2 regions of the Streptomyces sp. 147326 genome follow, and region 2 is predicted to be linked to the other one. Evidence: riboswitches for the same ligand, from Rfam matches in the RefSeq annotation. Region 2 holds a riboswitch; the other holds the start of a gene.
What was found. Region 2 has a riboswitch for S-adenosylmethionine ahead of thrC (threonine synthase). Riboswitches for the same ligand answer to the same signal wherever they lie in the genome.

Region 1: another riboswitch for S-adenosylmethionine. It lies ahead of RIU97_RS28935 (aminotransferase class V-fold PLP-dependent enzyme); the one in region 2 lies ahead of thrC (threonine synthase).

The regions. Positions count from the first base shown of each region.
Region 1 is NZ_CP134201.1:6,312,900-6,318,834, forward strand. Features, by position in the region: gene RIU97_RS28915 (c-type cytochrome) at 1-160, shown strand, start outside; gene RIU97_RS28920 (Rieske 2Fe-2S domain-containing protein) at 157-1,215, shown strand; gene RIU97_RS28925 (cytochrome bc complex cytochrome b subunit) at 1,212-2,837, shown strand; gene trpD (anthranilate phosphoribosyltransferase) at 3,003-4,067, shown strand; SAM riboswitch class IV at 4,184-4,300, shown strand; gene RIU97_RS28935 (aminotransferase class V-fold PLP-dependent enzyme) at 4,529-5,935, shown strand, end outside.
Region 2 is NZ_CP134201.1:4,917,670-4,923,604, reverse strand. Features, by position in the region: gene groL (chaperonin GroEL) at 1-1,377, opposite strand, end outside; gene RIU97_RS22560 (cold-shock protein) at 1,727-1,933, opposite strand; gene RIU97_RS22555 (MoaD/ThiS family protein) at 2,348-2,626, opposite strand; gene thrC (threonine synthase) at 2,664-3,953, opposite strand; SAM riboswitch class I at 3,971-4,127, opposite strand; gene RIU97_RS22545 (glucosyl-3-phosphoglycerate synthase) at 4,313-5,290, shown strand; gene RIU97_RS22540 (trehalose-6-phosphate synthase) at 5,340-5,935, shown strand, end outside.

The DNA.
Region 1 (5,935 bases), 1.4 Mb from region 2:
GAACGTGAACGGCGAGAAGTCGGTCAGCCCTGGCGGCCTGAAGCTCGGTGGCCTCGGCCCCGTCTCCGAGGGTCTGTTCGGCTGGATCTTCGCCCTGGGTGCGCTGATCGCTGTCGCCGTCTGGGTCGCGGCCCACACCGCTAAGGCCAAGAAGTCATGAGTAGCCAAGAGATTCCCGAAGAGAAGCACCTGCCGAGCGAGCAGGTCGACGCGCACCACGGTGCCGTAGCGGTCGCGGACGACCCGTTCGCCGACCCGGGCCTCCCGGTCCACAAGCCGCGTATCCAGGACATCGACGAGCGGGCGGCGAAGCGCTCCGAGCGCACCGTCGCGATGCTGTTCACGCTGTCGATGCTGGCCACGATCGGCTTCATCGCGTCCTACGTGATCTTCCCGGTCGGGAAGATCGTCTACATCTTCCCCATCGGGAAGGTGAGTGCGCTCAACTTCGCCCTGGGCATGACGCTGGGCACGGCCCTCTTCTGCATCGGCGCGGGCGCGGTCCACTGGGCCCGCACCCTGATGTCCGACGTGGAGGTCGCCGCCGAGCGCCACGAGATCGCCGCTCCGCCGGAGGTCAAGGCTCAGGTCCTGCAGGACTTCCGCGACGGCGCGAGCGAGTCCGCGATCGGCCGCCGGCCCCTGATCCGCAACACGATGCTCGGTGCGCTGGCCATGCTGCCGCTCTCCGCCGTCATGATCATGCGCGACCTGGGCCCGCTGCCCGAGCAGAAGCTGCGCAAGACCGTGTGGGCCAAGGGCAAGCTGCTCATCAACGACAACACGAACGAGCCGCTGCGTCCCGAGGACGTGCTCGTCGGGTCGCTGACCTTCGTCAGGCCGGAAGGCCTGGAGGAGGAGCAGCACGACTTCCAGGTCCAGATCGCCAAGGCCGCCCTGATGATCGTCCGTATCCAGCCGGAGGACATCAAGGACAAGCAGGAGCTGGAGTGGTCCCACGACGGGATCGTGGCCTACTCCAAGATCTGCACCCACGTCGGCTGCCCGATCAGCCTGTACGAGCAGCAGACGCACCACGTGCTCTGCCCGTGCCACCAGTCCACCTTCGACCTCTCCGACGGCGCCCGTGTCATCTTCGGCCCGGCCGGTCACGCGCTTCCGCAGCTGCGGATCGGCGTGAATGACGAAGGCTTCCTCGAAGCGCTCGGCGACTTCGAAGAGCCCGTCGGTCCTGCATTCTGGGAGCGCGGATGAGCACCAGCGACAACAACGAGCGCAAGGCGCCGGCCGGCGAGCGCGTAGCGGACTGGGCGGACGGCCGCCTGGGCATCTACGGCCTGGCCAAGGCCAACATGCGCAAGATCTTCCCGGACCACTGGTCCTTCATGCTGGGTGAGATCTGCCTCTACAGCTTCATCATCATCATCCTCACGGGTGTGTACCTGACGCTGTTCTTCCACCCGAGCATGAACGAGGTCGTGTACCACGGCTCGTACGTGCCGATGCAGGGCGTCATGATGTCCGAGGCCTTCGCCTCGACGCTCGACATCAGCTTCGACGTCCGCGGTGGCCTGCTGATCCGTCAGATCCACCACTGGGCGGCGCTGATCTTCGTCGCGGCCATGGTCGTGCACATGATGCGCGTCTTCTTCACCGGCGCGTTCCGCAAGCCGCGTGAGGTCAACTGGATCTTCGGCTTCCTGCTGCTGGTCCTCGGCATGTTCACCGGCTTCACCGGTTACTCGCTGCCGGACGACCTGCTCTCGGGTACCGGTGTCCGCTTCATGCAGGGCGCCATCCTGTCCGTCCCGGTCGTCGGCACGTACCTGTCGATGTTCCTGTTCGGCGGGGAGTTCCCGGGCGGCGACTTCGTCGCGCGGTTCTACTCGGTGCACATCCTGCTGCTGCCCGGCATCATGATGGGCCTGCTCGTGGCCCACCTGATCCTGGTCTTCTACCACAAGCACACCCAGTTCGCGGGTCCCGGCAAGACGAACAAGAACGTCGTCGGCATGCCGCTGCTGCCGGTCTACATGGCCAAGGCCGGAGGCTTCTTCTTCCTGGTCTTCGGTGTCATCGCGGCCGTCGCGGCCATCGCGACGATCAACCCGATCTGGGCGCTCGGCCCGTACCGCCCGGACCACGTGTCCACCGGTGCGCAGCCCGACTGGTACATGGGTATGCCGGAAGGCCTGATCCGTGCCATGCCCGGCTGGGAGATCAACCTGTGGGGCCACACGCTCGTCCTGGGCGTGTTCATCCCGCTGCTGCTCTTCCCGCTGGTGCTGGGTGCGATCGCCGTCTGGCCGTTCATCGAGTCCTGGGTCACCGGGGACAAGCGCGAGCACCACATCCTGGACCGCCCGCGCAACGTCCCGACCCGTACGGCCTTCGGTGTCGCCTGGATCGCGGAGTACATCGTGCTCCTCATCGGCGGCGGCAACGACATGTTCGCCCAGTACTTCCACCTGTCGATCAACTCGATCACCTGGTTCGTCCGGATCGGCTTCTTCGCCGTCCCGGTCCTCGCCTTCATCGTCACCAAGCGGATCTGCCTCGGCCTCCAGCGCCGGGACCACGACAAGGTGCTGCACGGTCGCGAGACCGGCATCATCAAGCGTCTGCCGCACGGTGAGTTCGTCGAGGTCCACGAGCCGCTCCCGGCGGGCCAGCTGCACAAGCTCACCGCGCACGAGCAGTACAAGCCGATCGAGATCGGCCCGACGGTCGACGAGAACGGTGTCGAGCGCAAGGTGAAGGCCACCGAGAAGCTGCGCGCGAAGCTCAGCAAGGGCTTCTACGGCGAGAACAACCAGATTCCGAAGCCCACGGCGGAGGAGTACAAGGAGATCCAGGCCGGCCACGGCCACCACTGATCCCCTGCACGACCGAATGAGGGACTGATTCAGGTCAGTCCTGGTGTCGCCACGGCGAGAGCCCCGTCCAGTGTCTGGACGGGGCTCTTTGCCGTCTTCCGGGCTGGATAGGCTGAACTCCTTCCCATCCGACGTGGAAACCTTGACGAGCAGCAGGAGCGGACCATGAACGTTGTGACCCCGGCAGGCGGCGACAGCGTGGCGGCCCGTGGCTGGCCGGGCGTCCTCGACGCTCTGCTGACCGGCCAGGACCTGCGTGCCGACGACACCGCCTGGGCCATGGACCGGATCATGCGCGGGGAGGCCACCGACGCCCAGATCGCCGGCTTCACCGTCGCGCTGCGGGCGAAGGGGGAGACGGTCGCGGAGATCAACGGCCTCGTACGGGCCATGTACGAGCACGCCAACCTGATCGAGGTGCCGGGCCGGACGGTGGACATCGTCGGCACGGGCGGCGACGGGGCCAAAACGGTGAACATCTCGACGATGTCGGCGGTCGTGGTGGCCGGAACCGGCGCCAAGGTCGTCAAGCACGGGAACCGGGCCGCCTCCTCCGCGAGCGGCTCCTCGGACGTCCTGGAGAAGCTCGGGGTGAACCTCAACCTCAGCCTGACGCGGGTCGTGGAGGTCGCCCAGGAGGCCGGCATCACCTTCTGCTTCGCGGTGAAGTTCCACCCGGCGCTGCGGCACGTGGCGGCGGCCCGCAGGGAACTGGGCATCCGCACCTTCTTCAACGCGCTGGGCCCGCTGACCAACCCGGCCCGGGTGCGCGCCCAGGCGACCGGCGTGGCCGACCCCCGGATGGCTCCGATCATCGCGGGCGTGCTCGCCGAACGGGGCTCCTCCGCGCTGGTCTTCCGCGGTGACGACGGCCTGGACGAGCTGACCACGACGGCGACCTCGCGGGTGTGGTGGGTCCGGGACGGCAAGGTGGCGGAGCAGGTCTTCGACCCGCGCGACATCGGCATCGACCTGGTCGACGTGTCGGCGCTGGCCGGCGGCGATCCCGCGTACAACGCGGACGTGGCCCGCCGCCTGCTGGCCGGCGAGACCGGCCCGGTCCGCGACGCCGTGCTGCTGAACTCGGCGGCGGCCCTGGTGGCCCTGGACCCCGGTACGGCCACGCTGGAGGAGCAGCTCGCCGCCGGTGTCGTCCGCGCGGCGGAGTCCATCGACTCGGGCGCGGCGCGCGCCTCGCTGGAGCGCTGGGTGGCGGCGAGCAACGCCTGATCCCGACGGACTCCCGCCGGTGAGGGATCTCCACCGGTCGTTTCGTGCCAAGGCCCCGGTCCGCCATTCGGACCGGGGTCTTGCGCGCGGGGGATCTTGTGGCAGGATGCTGACCAGGTCACGAGTGACAGCGTTTAGGCCCCGGCTTGCTGTCCGGCAACCCTCCTTCCGTGGCGGGGTGCCCCGGGTGATGACCAGGTCGTAGGCAGCAAGGCCTACGGCAAGCGCGGATCCCTCGACACCAGGGGTCCTGGTCTCTCGAGGAGCGTTTTCCGTGAGCAAGCGAATGCGATAGGGCGACTCCGCCCCCACTTCACCCCTCGGATCAGGGTCACTTCCGTGTACCCCCGCCGGCCGTCAGGTCCGGCCCGAGGGCTCTCCCGTACCCCGGACGGCCGCACGGCCGTACCCGCGTACGGACACACGAAGCCATTCAGCCCTGCCTGCCGGGAGATACCGCCATGTCCGCATTCCTGAACGCCGCCGCCCCCACCTCCGTCGACACCACCTTCGTCGACACCACCTCCGTCGACACCGCCGAAAGTCCCGCCTGTGCCGAGCCGCTGCCGGTGCTCGGCCGGGACGTCACCGTTCCGCTGGTCACCGGCGGCGAGGTCACCTACGCGGCCCTGGACTACGCGGCCAGCGCCCCGGCGCTCCAGCGGGTCTGGGACGACGTGGCCGCCTACGCCCCGTACTACGGCAGCGTGCACCGCGGCGCCGGGTACCTCTCGCAGCTCTCCACCGACCTCTTCGAACAGAGCCGGGTCACGGTCGCCCAGTTCCTCGACTGCCGCCCCGCCGACCAGGTGATCTTCACCCGGTCCACCACCGACTCCCTCAACCTGCTCGCCGCCGTGCTCCCCGCCGACTGCCAGGTCTTCGTCTTCGAGACCGAGCACCACGCCTCGCTGCTGCCGTGGACGAACGCGCGGGTCACCTACCTCAACGCCCCGCGCACCCCGGACGAGGCCGTCGCCACCCTGGAGCGGGCCCTCGCCGACCGGGAGCCGTACGGTCCGGCCCTGGTCTGCGTCACCGGCGCCTCCAACGTCACCGGTGAACTGTGGCCGGTGAAGGAGCTCGCCGCCGCCGCGCACGCCCACGGCGCGCGGATCGTCCTGGACGCCGCCCAACTGGCCCCGCACCACCCCGTCTCGGTCCAGGACCTGGACGTGGACTGGGTCGCCTTCTCCGGACACAAGCTCTACGCGCCCTTCGGCTCGGGCGTGCTCGCCGGCCGCGCGGACTGGCTGCAGCAGGCCGAGCCGTACCTCGCGGGCGGCGGCGCCTCCCGCAAGGTGGCCCGGCGCGAGGACGGCGGCGTGGACGTCGAGTGGCACACCACGGCCGCCCGCCACGAGGCCGGCTCCCCGAACGTCATCGGCGTCTACTCCATCGCCTCCGCCTGCAAGGCCCTCACCGAGGCGGGCTTCGACAGCCTCGTCGCCCGCGAGCGCCACCTCATCGCGCAGGTCCGCGAGGGCCTGGCGGAGGTCCCGGCGGTCCGCGTCCTGTCCCTCTTCGGGGACGAGGCCCCGCGCGTCGGCGTCATCTCCTTCGTGGTGGACGGCTGGAACAGCTCCCACTTCGCCGCCGCGCTGTCCGCGGAGTACGGGATCGGCGTCCGCGACGGCCTGTTCTGCGCCCACCCGCTGGTCCGCACCCTCCTGGGCAGCGAGCCGCAGGCGCAGGGCGAGTGCGGTGCCCCTGAGGCGGCCCCGGGGGAGCGCTCGCTGAACGCGATCCGCGTCAGCTTCGGCGCGGGCACCCCGGACGAGCACGTGGAGCGCTTCGTCCGCGCGGTGAAGGAGCTCGTCGCGGACGGAGCCAAGTGGCAGTACCGCACGGAGGAAGGCCGCTGCGTC
Region 2 (5,935 bases):
ACCCTCGAGACCACCGTTGACGGCGATCTGCTTCAGCGGGGCCTCCAGGGCGAGCTTCACGGCGTTGGCACCGGTCGCCTCGTCACCCTCGAGCTCCAGCTTCTCGAAGACCGCGGAAGCCTGCAGCAGGGCCACGCCGCCGCCGGCGACGATGCCCTCCTCGACGGCCGCCTTCGCGTTGCGAACGGCGTCCTCGATGCGGTGCTTGCGCTCCTTGAGCTCGACCTCGGTCGCGGCACCGGCCTTGATGACGGCCACGCCGCCGGCCAGCTTCGCGAGGCGCTCCTGGAGCTTCTCGCGGTCGTAGTCCGAGTCGGAGTTCTCGATCTCGGCGCGGATCTGGTTCACGCGACCGGCGACCTGGTCGCTGTCACCGGCACCGTCGACGATGGTGGTCTCGTCCTTGGTGATGACGACCTTGCGGGCGCGGCCGAGCAGGTCGAGACCGGCGTTCTCCAGCTTGAGGCCGACCTCCTCGGAGATGACCGTGCCGCCCGTGAGGATGGCGATGTCACCGAGCATGGCCTTGCGGCGGTCGCCGAAGCCCGGGGCCTTGACGGCGACGGACTTGAAGGTGCCGCGGATCTTGTTGACGACCAGGGTCGACAGGGCCTCGCCCTCGACGTCCTCGGCGATGATCAGCAGCGGCTTGCCGGACTGCATGACCTTCTCCAGGAGCGGCAGCAGGTCCTTGACCGAGCCGATCTTGGAGTTGACGATCAGGATGTACGGGTCGTCGAGGGACGACTCCATGCGCTCCATGTCGGTGGCGAAGTACGCCGAGATGTAGCCCTTGTCGAAGCGCATGCCCTCGGTGAGCTCGAGCTCCAGACCGAAGGTCTGCGACTCCTCGACGGTGATGACGCCTTCCTTGCCGACCTTGTCCATGGCCTCGGCGATGAGCTCGCCGATCTGGGTGTCGGCGGCGGAGATGGAGGCCGTCGAAGCGATCTGCTCCTTGGTCTCGACATCCTTGGCCTGGGCGAGCAGGGCGGCGGAGACGGCCTCGACGGCCTTCTCGATACCACGCTTGAGGGCCATCGGGTTGGCGCCGGCGGCTACGTTGCGCAGGCCCTCGCGGACGAGCGCCTGGGCCAGCACGGTGGCGGTGGTCGTACCGTCGCCCGCGACGTCGTCCGTCTTCTTGGCGACTTCCTTGACCAGCTCGGCGCCGATCTTCTCGTACGGGTCCTCGAGCTCGATCTCCTTGGCGATGGAGACACCATCGTTGGTGATCGTGGGGGCGCCCCACTTCTTCTCAAGGACGACGTTGCGACCCTTGGGGCCAAGGGTGACCTTGACGGCGTCGGCGAGCTGGTTCATGCCTCGCTCGAGACCGCGCCGGGCCTCCTCGTTGAACGCAATGATCTTGGCCATCTGAAGTGGTCCTCCCGGACAGCGGTGGATTGCTCCCGGACCGCGCCCGCGCCCGCGACGGACGGCCTGAGTGCCCGGCGGTTCCTTCCCGCCGGACCCTGCGGGCCTCACCGACCCGGTCCTCGTTTGGTAGCACTCTCACCAGGAGAGTGCTAACGCCAATGATTAGCACTCGACCCCTCCGAGTGCAAGCGGCTTGGGGTATCGCCCCGCCGATACCTGGCGCAGGGCGGGCACAGGGCGGGCACACGTACGAGGGGCCCGCATCCCGTGTCCAGGATGTGGGCCCCTCGTATGGTCTTGCAGGTCTTCGTTGAACACTGTGCGTCGGTGGTCGATCGCTCCAGGACTAGCCGAGCGCGAGCTTGACCATGTCCGCCTGCGGACCCTTCTGGCCCTGCGAGATCTCGAACTCGACCCGCTGACCCTCTTCAAGGGTGCGGTACCCGTCCATCTGGATGGCGCTGTAGTGGACGAACACATCCGCACCACCGTCGACCGCGATGAAGCCGTAGCCCTTCTCCGCGTTGAACCACTTGACGGTGCCCTGAGCCATGCCTAACTCCCCTATTACTGGCCCTTGCGCGGGAACGCACTTCGCGTTCCCGGGTCAGAACTTGCGTCGGAACGCGTCGACCGAGGCTGAATGTATCTGCGCGAGTGCTGTCTGCAACAGGTCAATCCGACGAGAATTCTGGACACAGGAAAACATTGAAATAGAGTGAAAATTTGCCATACTCCAGGGCAACTCGGGCCCGGCATATCTCGCCAAAGCCCCATACCGCACTTGCATGTTGACCCGATGTCGACCCTCACGCGACCCGTTCATATGCAGCGGGCAAGTCCGGCGGAGGGGACTTCCCCAACTCTACCGCGCCCAATCAAGCAGAATTGCCCCCTCCGCTTTTAGCGGAGGGGGCAATTTCGGTTTGCGCGTGTCACCTATCAGGTGGCAAAGGGGCCGAGAGGATCAGCAGCCGCCCGCGACGGCCGGGATGATCGAGACGCCGGCGCCGTCCGGCGTCTTCGCCTCCAGCCCGCCCTCGAAGCGCACGTCGTCGTCGTTGACGTAGACGTTCACGAAACGGCGCAGCTTGCCCTGGTCGTCCAGGACGCGCGCGGCGATGCCCGGGTGGCTCGCCTCCAGGGACTGGATGACCTCGGCGAGGGTCGCGCCCTCGGCGGGCACCTCGGCCTGACCGCCGGTGTAGGTGCGCAGGATGGTGGGGATGCGGACGTTGACGCTCATGGCGCTACTGCCTTTCCGGTAGAGCAGGGGAAGAGGGTCAGGCCAGGCCGGCGGCGCGGAACGCGTCCAGGCTCGGGCGGATGGTGGCGGTCTGCCCGCTCTCCGCGGCCACCGCCTCCAGGGTCTTGAGGCCGTCGCCGGTGTTGAGGACGACGGTGGTCAGCGTCGGGTCGAGCTGCCCGTTCTCGATGAGCTTCTTCGTCACGCCGACCGTCACGCCGCCCGCGGTCTCGGCGAAGATGCCCTCGGTCTGCGCGAGGATCTTGATGGCCTCGACGACCTGCTCGTCGTTCACGTCCTCGACGTAGCCGCCGGTGCGGCGGGCGATGTCCAGGACGTACGGGCCGTCCGCCGGGTTGCCGATCGCGAGGGACTTGGCGATGGTGTTCGGCTTCTGCGGGCGGACCACGTCGTGACCGGCCTTGAAGGCGGTCGACACCGGGGAGCAGCCCTCGGCCTGGGCACCGAAGATCTTGTACGGCTTGTCCTCGACGAGGCCGAGCTTGATCAGCTCCTGCAGACCCTTGTCGATCTTCGTCAGCTGCGATCCGGACGCGATCGGGATCACGAGCTGGTCGGGCAGCTGCCAGCCGAGCTGCTCGCAGATCTCGTACGCGAGGGTCTTGGAGCCCTCTCCGTAGTACGGGCGCAGGTTGACGTTGACGAAGCCCCAGCCCTCGCCGAGCGGATCGCCGATGAGCTCGGAGCAGAAGCGGTTGACGTCGTCGTAGTTGCCCTCGATGCCGACCAGGTCGCCGCCGTACACACCGGCCATGACGACCTTGCCCTGCTCCAGGTCGTGCGGGATGAACACGCAGGAGCGGAAGCCGGCCCGGGCGGCCGCGGCGCCGACGGCGCCGGCCAGGTTGCCGGTGGAGGAGCAGGAGAGGGTGGTGAAGCCGAAGGCGCGGGCGGCCTCGACGGCGATGGCCACGACGCGGTCCTTGAAGGAGTGCGTCGGGTTGCCGGAGTCGTCCTTGACGTAGAGCTTGCCGGTGACGCCGAGCTCCTTGGCCAGGTTGGCGGCGTCCACGAGCTTGGTGAAGCCCGGGTTCAGGCTCGGCTTGGAGGCCACGTCCGCGGGGACGGGCAGCAGCGGCGCGTAACGCCAGATGTTGTTGGGGCCGGCCTCGATCGCGGCGCGCAGGGCCTCGACGTCTTCGGATGAACCAGTACCGGCCGGGAGGTCGTAGGCGACTTCCAGCGGTCCGAAACACTCGGCGCACGCGAAGATGGGGCCGAGTTCGAAGCGGGTACCGCACTCGCGACAGGAAAGACCGTTGGCAGGTCCGAGATCGACAGAGGTGGCGACAGTCTGTGCAGCCATGATGGCGAGGCCCTTTCTCCTCATCTTCCCCATGGCGCACTTCGCCATGAGACGGAATTGGCACCTTCCCTAGCCGGGGACCTCGCTGACGTCGCTGACGAGCGATCGCGAGAACCGACTGGAGGGTTGCCGGGGCTTCAACGGGCCGTGTCCCTCTGCCCCTCTGGATGAGCGGTATGGCACCGGCACACGCGCTCTGTGGCGCGCCGGTGCGTTTGTACGCGGGGACCCCCGGCATGCGGTGGTCCTTCGCGTTGTTCAAGACTGTAACCGAAGGGCCGGGCGGTTGAGACAGCCGTCCGAACCGCGAGATGGATCTCATATCGGCCGATAACGCCGACAAGCAGGGAGTACTGAGGGTGCTGGAAGAGGTGGAGCGCTGGCTGGCAGACCGCTCCTGGTCAGCCGCCGACCGACCGCTCGACCAGCTGCTCGACCGGAAACGGGCGGCCGGGACCACGGTCAGCGTGGTGCTGCCCGCACTGGACGAGGAGGCGACGGTCGGCGCGATCGTCGAGGTCATCCGGCGCGAGCTGATCGAGGGACTGCCGTTCCCCCTGGTGGATGAGCTGATCGTGATCGACTCGGGCTCGACCGACCGTACGGCGGAGGTCGCGGCGAAGGCCGGAGCCCGGGTGGTGCACCGCGACGAGATCCTGCCGAGGATCCCGGCGCTGCCCGGCAAGGGCGAGGTGCTGTGGCGCTCGCTGCTGGCCACCAGCGGGGACATCGTCTGCTTCGTCGACGCCGACCTGCGGGACTTCTCCTCCGCCTTCGTCTCGGGGATCGTGGGACCTCTGCTGACCGAACCGGACGTGCAGTTCGTCAAGGCCATGTACGACCGCCCGCTCGGCGACGCCCCCGGCCAGGGCGGCCGGGTCACGGAGCTGGTCGCCCGCCCCCTGCTCAACCTGCACTGGCCGCAGCTGGCCGGCTTCGTCCAGCCGCTGGGCGGCGAGTACGCCGTACGCCGCTCCCTGCTGGAACGGCTGCCGTTCCCCGTCGGGTACGGCGTCGAGCTGGGCCTGCTGGTCGACGCACTGCACACGGTCGGACTGGACGCGCTCGCCCAGGTGGACGTGGGCGTACGCGTCCACCGCCACCAGGACGGGCAGGCGCTCGGCCGGATGGCCGCGGCGATCTACCGCACCGCCCTGCTGCGGCTGTCGCGCGGCCACTCCCCCAGCTACCGCTGGGGGTACTCCCACGTACGGCCGGAGCTCACGCAGTTCGAGCGGGGGCCGGAAGGTTTCGTGCCGCGGACGTACCCGGTGGACACCGAGGAGCGGCCGCCGATGCTCGGCGTCAAGGAGTACGCGCTGCGCCGCGTGGCGTGACGTCGGCCTGGAAAGTTTGAGCGAGTGCGGGCCGGGCTAGGTTCGCCGCATGGCTTCTCAGGTACTCGTCGCCGCCAACCGCGGCCCCCTCTCGTACGCAATCGATGCCGAAGGCGTCCTCAGCGCCCGGCGCGGCGGGGGCGGTCTCGTCTCCGGGCTCTCCGCGGCCCTCGCGGAGCAGCCAGGGGCGCTGTGGATCTGCGCGGCGCTGTCGGAGGCGGACCGGGAGGCGGTCCACCGGGGGGTGACCGAGCCCGGTGTCCGGATGCTGGACATCGATCCCGCGGTGTATGACGCCGCCTACAACGGCATCGCCAACTCCGTGCTGTGGTTCACGCACCACCACCTGTACGACGTCCCGCGCGAGCCGGTCTTCGACGCGGAGTTCCGCCGGCGGTGGGACGCGTACGTCGAGTACAACCGGGCCTTCGCGCGCGCCCTCGCCCAGGAGGCGGCCGAAGGGGCCCGCGTCCTGGTGCAGGACTACCACCTGGCGCTGGTCCCGGGGCAGCTGCGGGAGCTGCGGCCCGACCTGCGGATCGGGCACTTCACGCACACGCCGTGGGCCTCGCGGGAGTTCATGAACATGCTCCCGGACGACATCCGGAGCCAGCTGGTGTGGGGCATGCTCGGGGCGGACCGGCT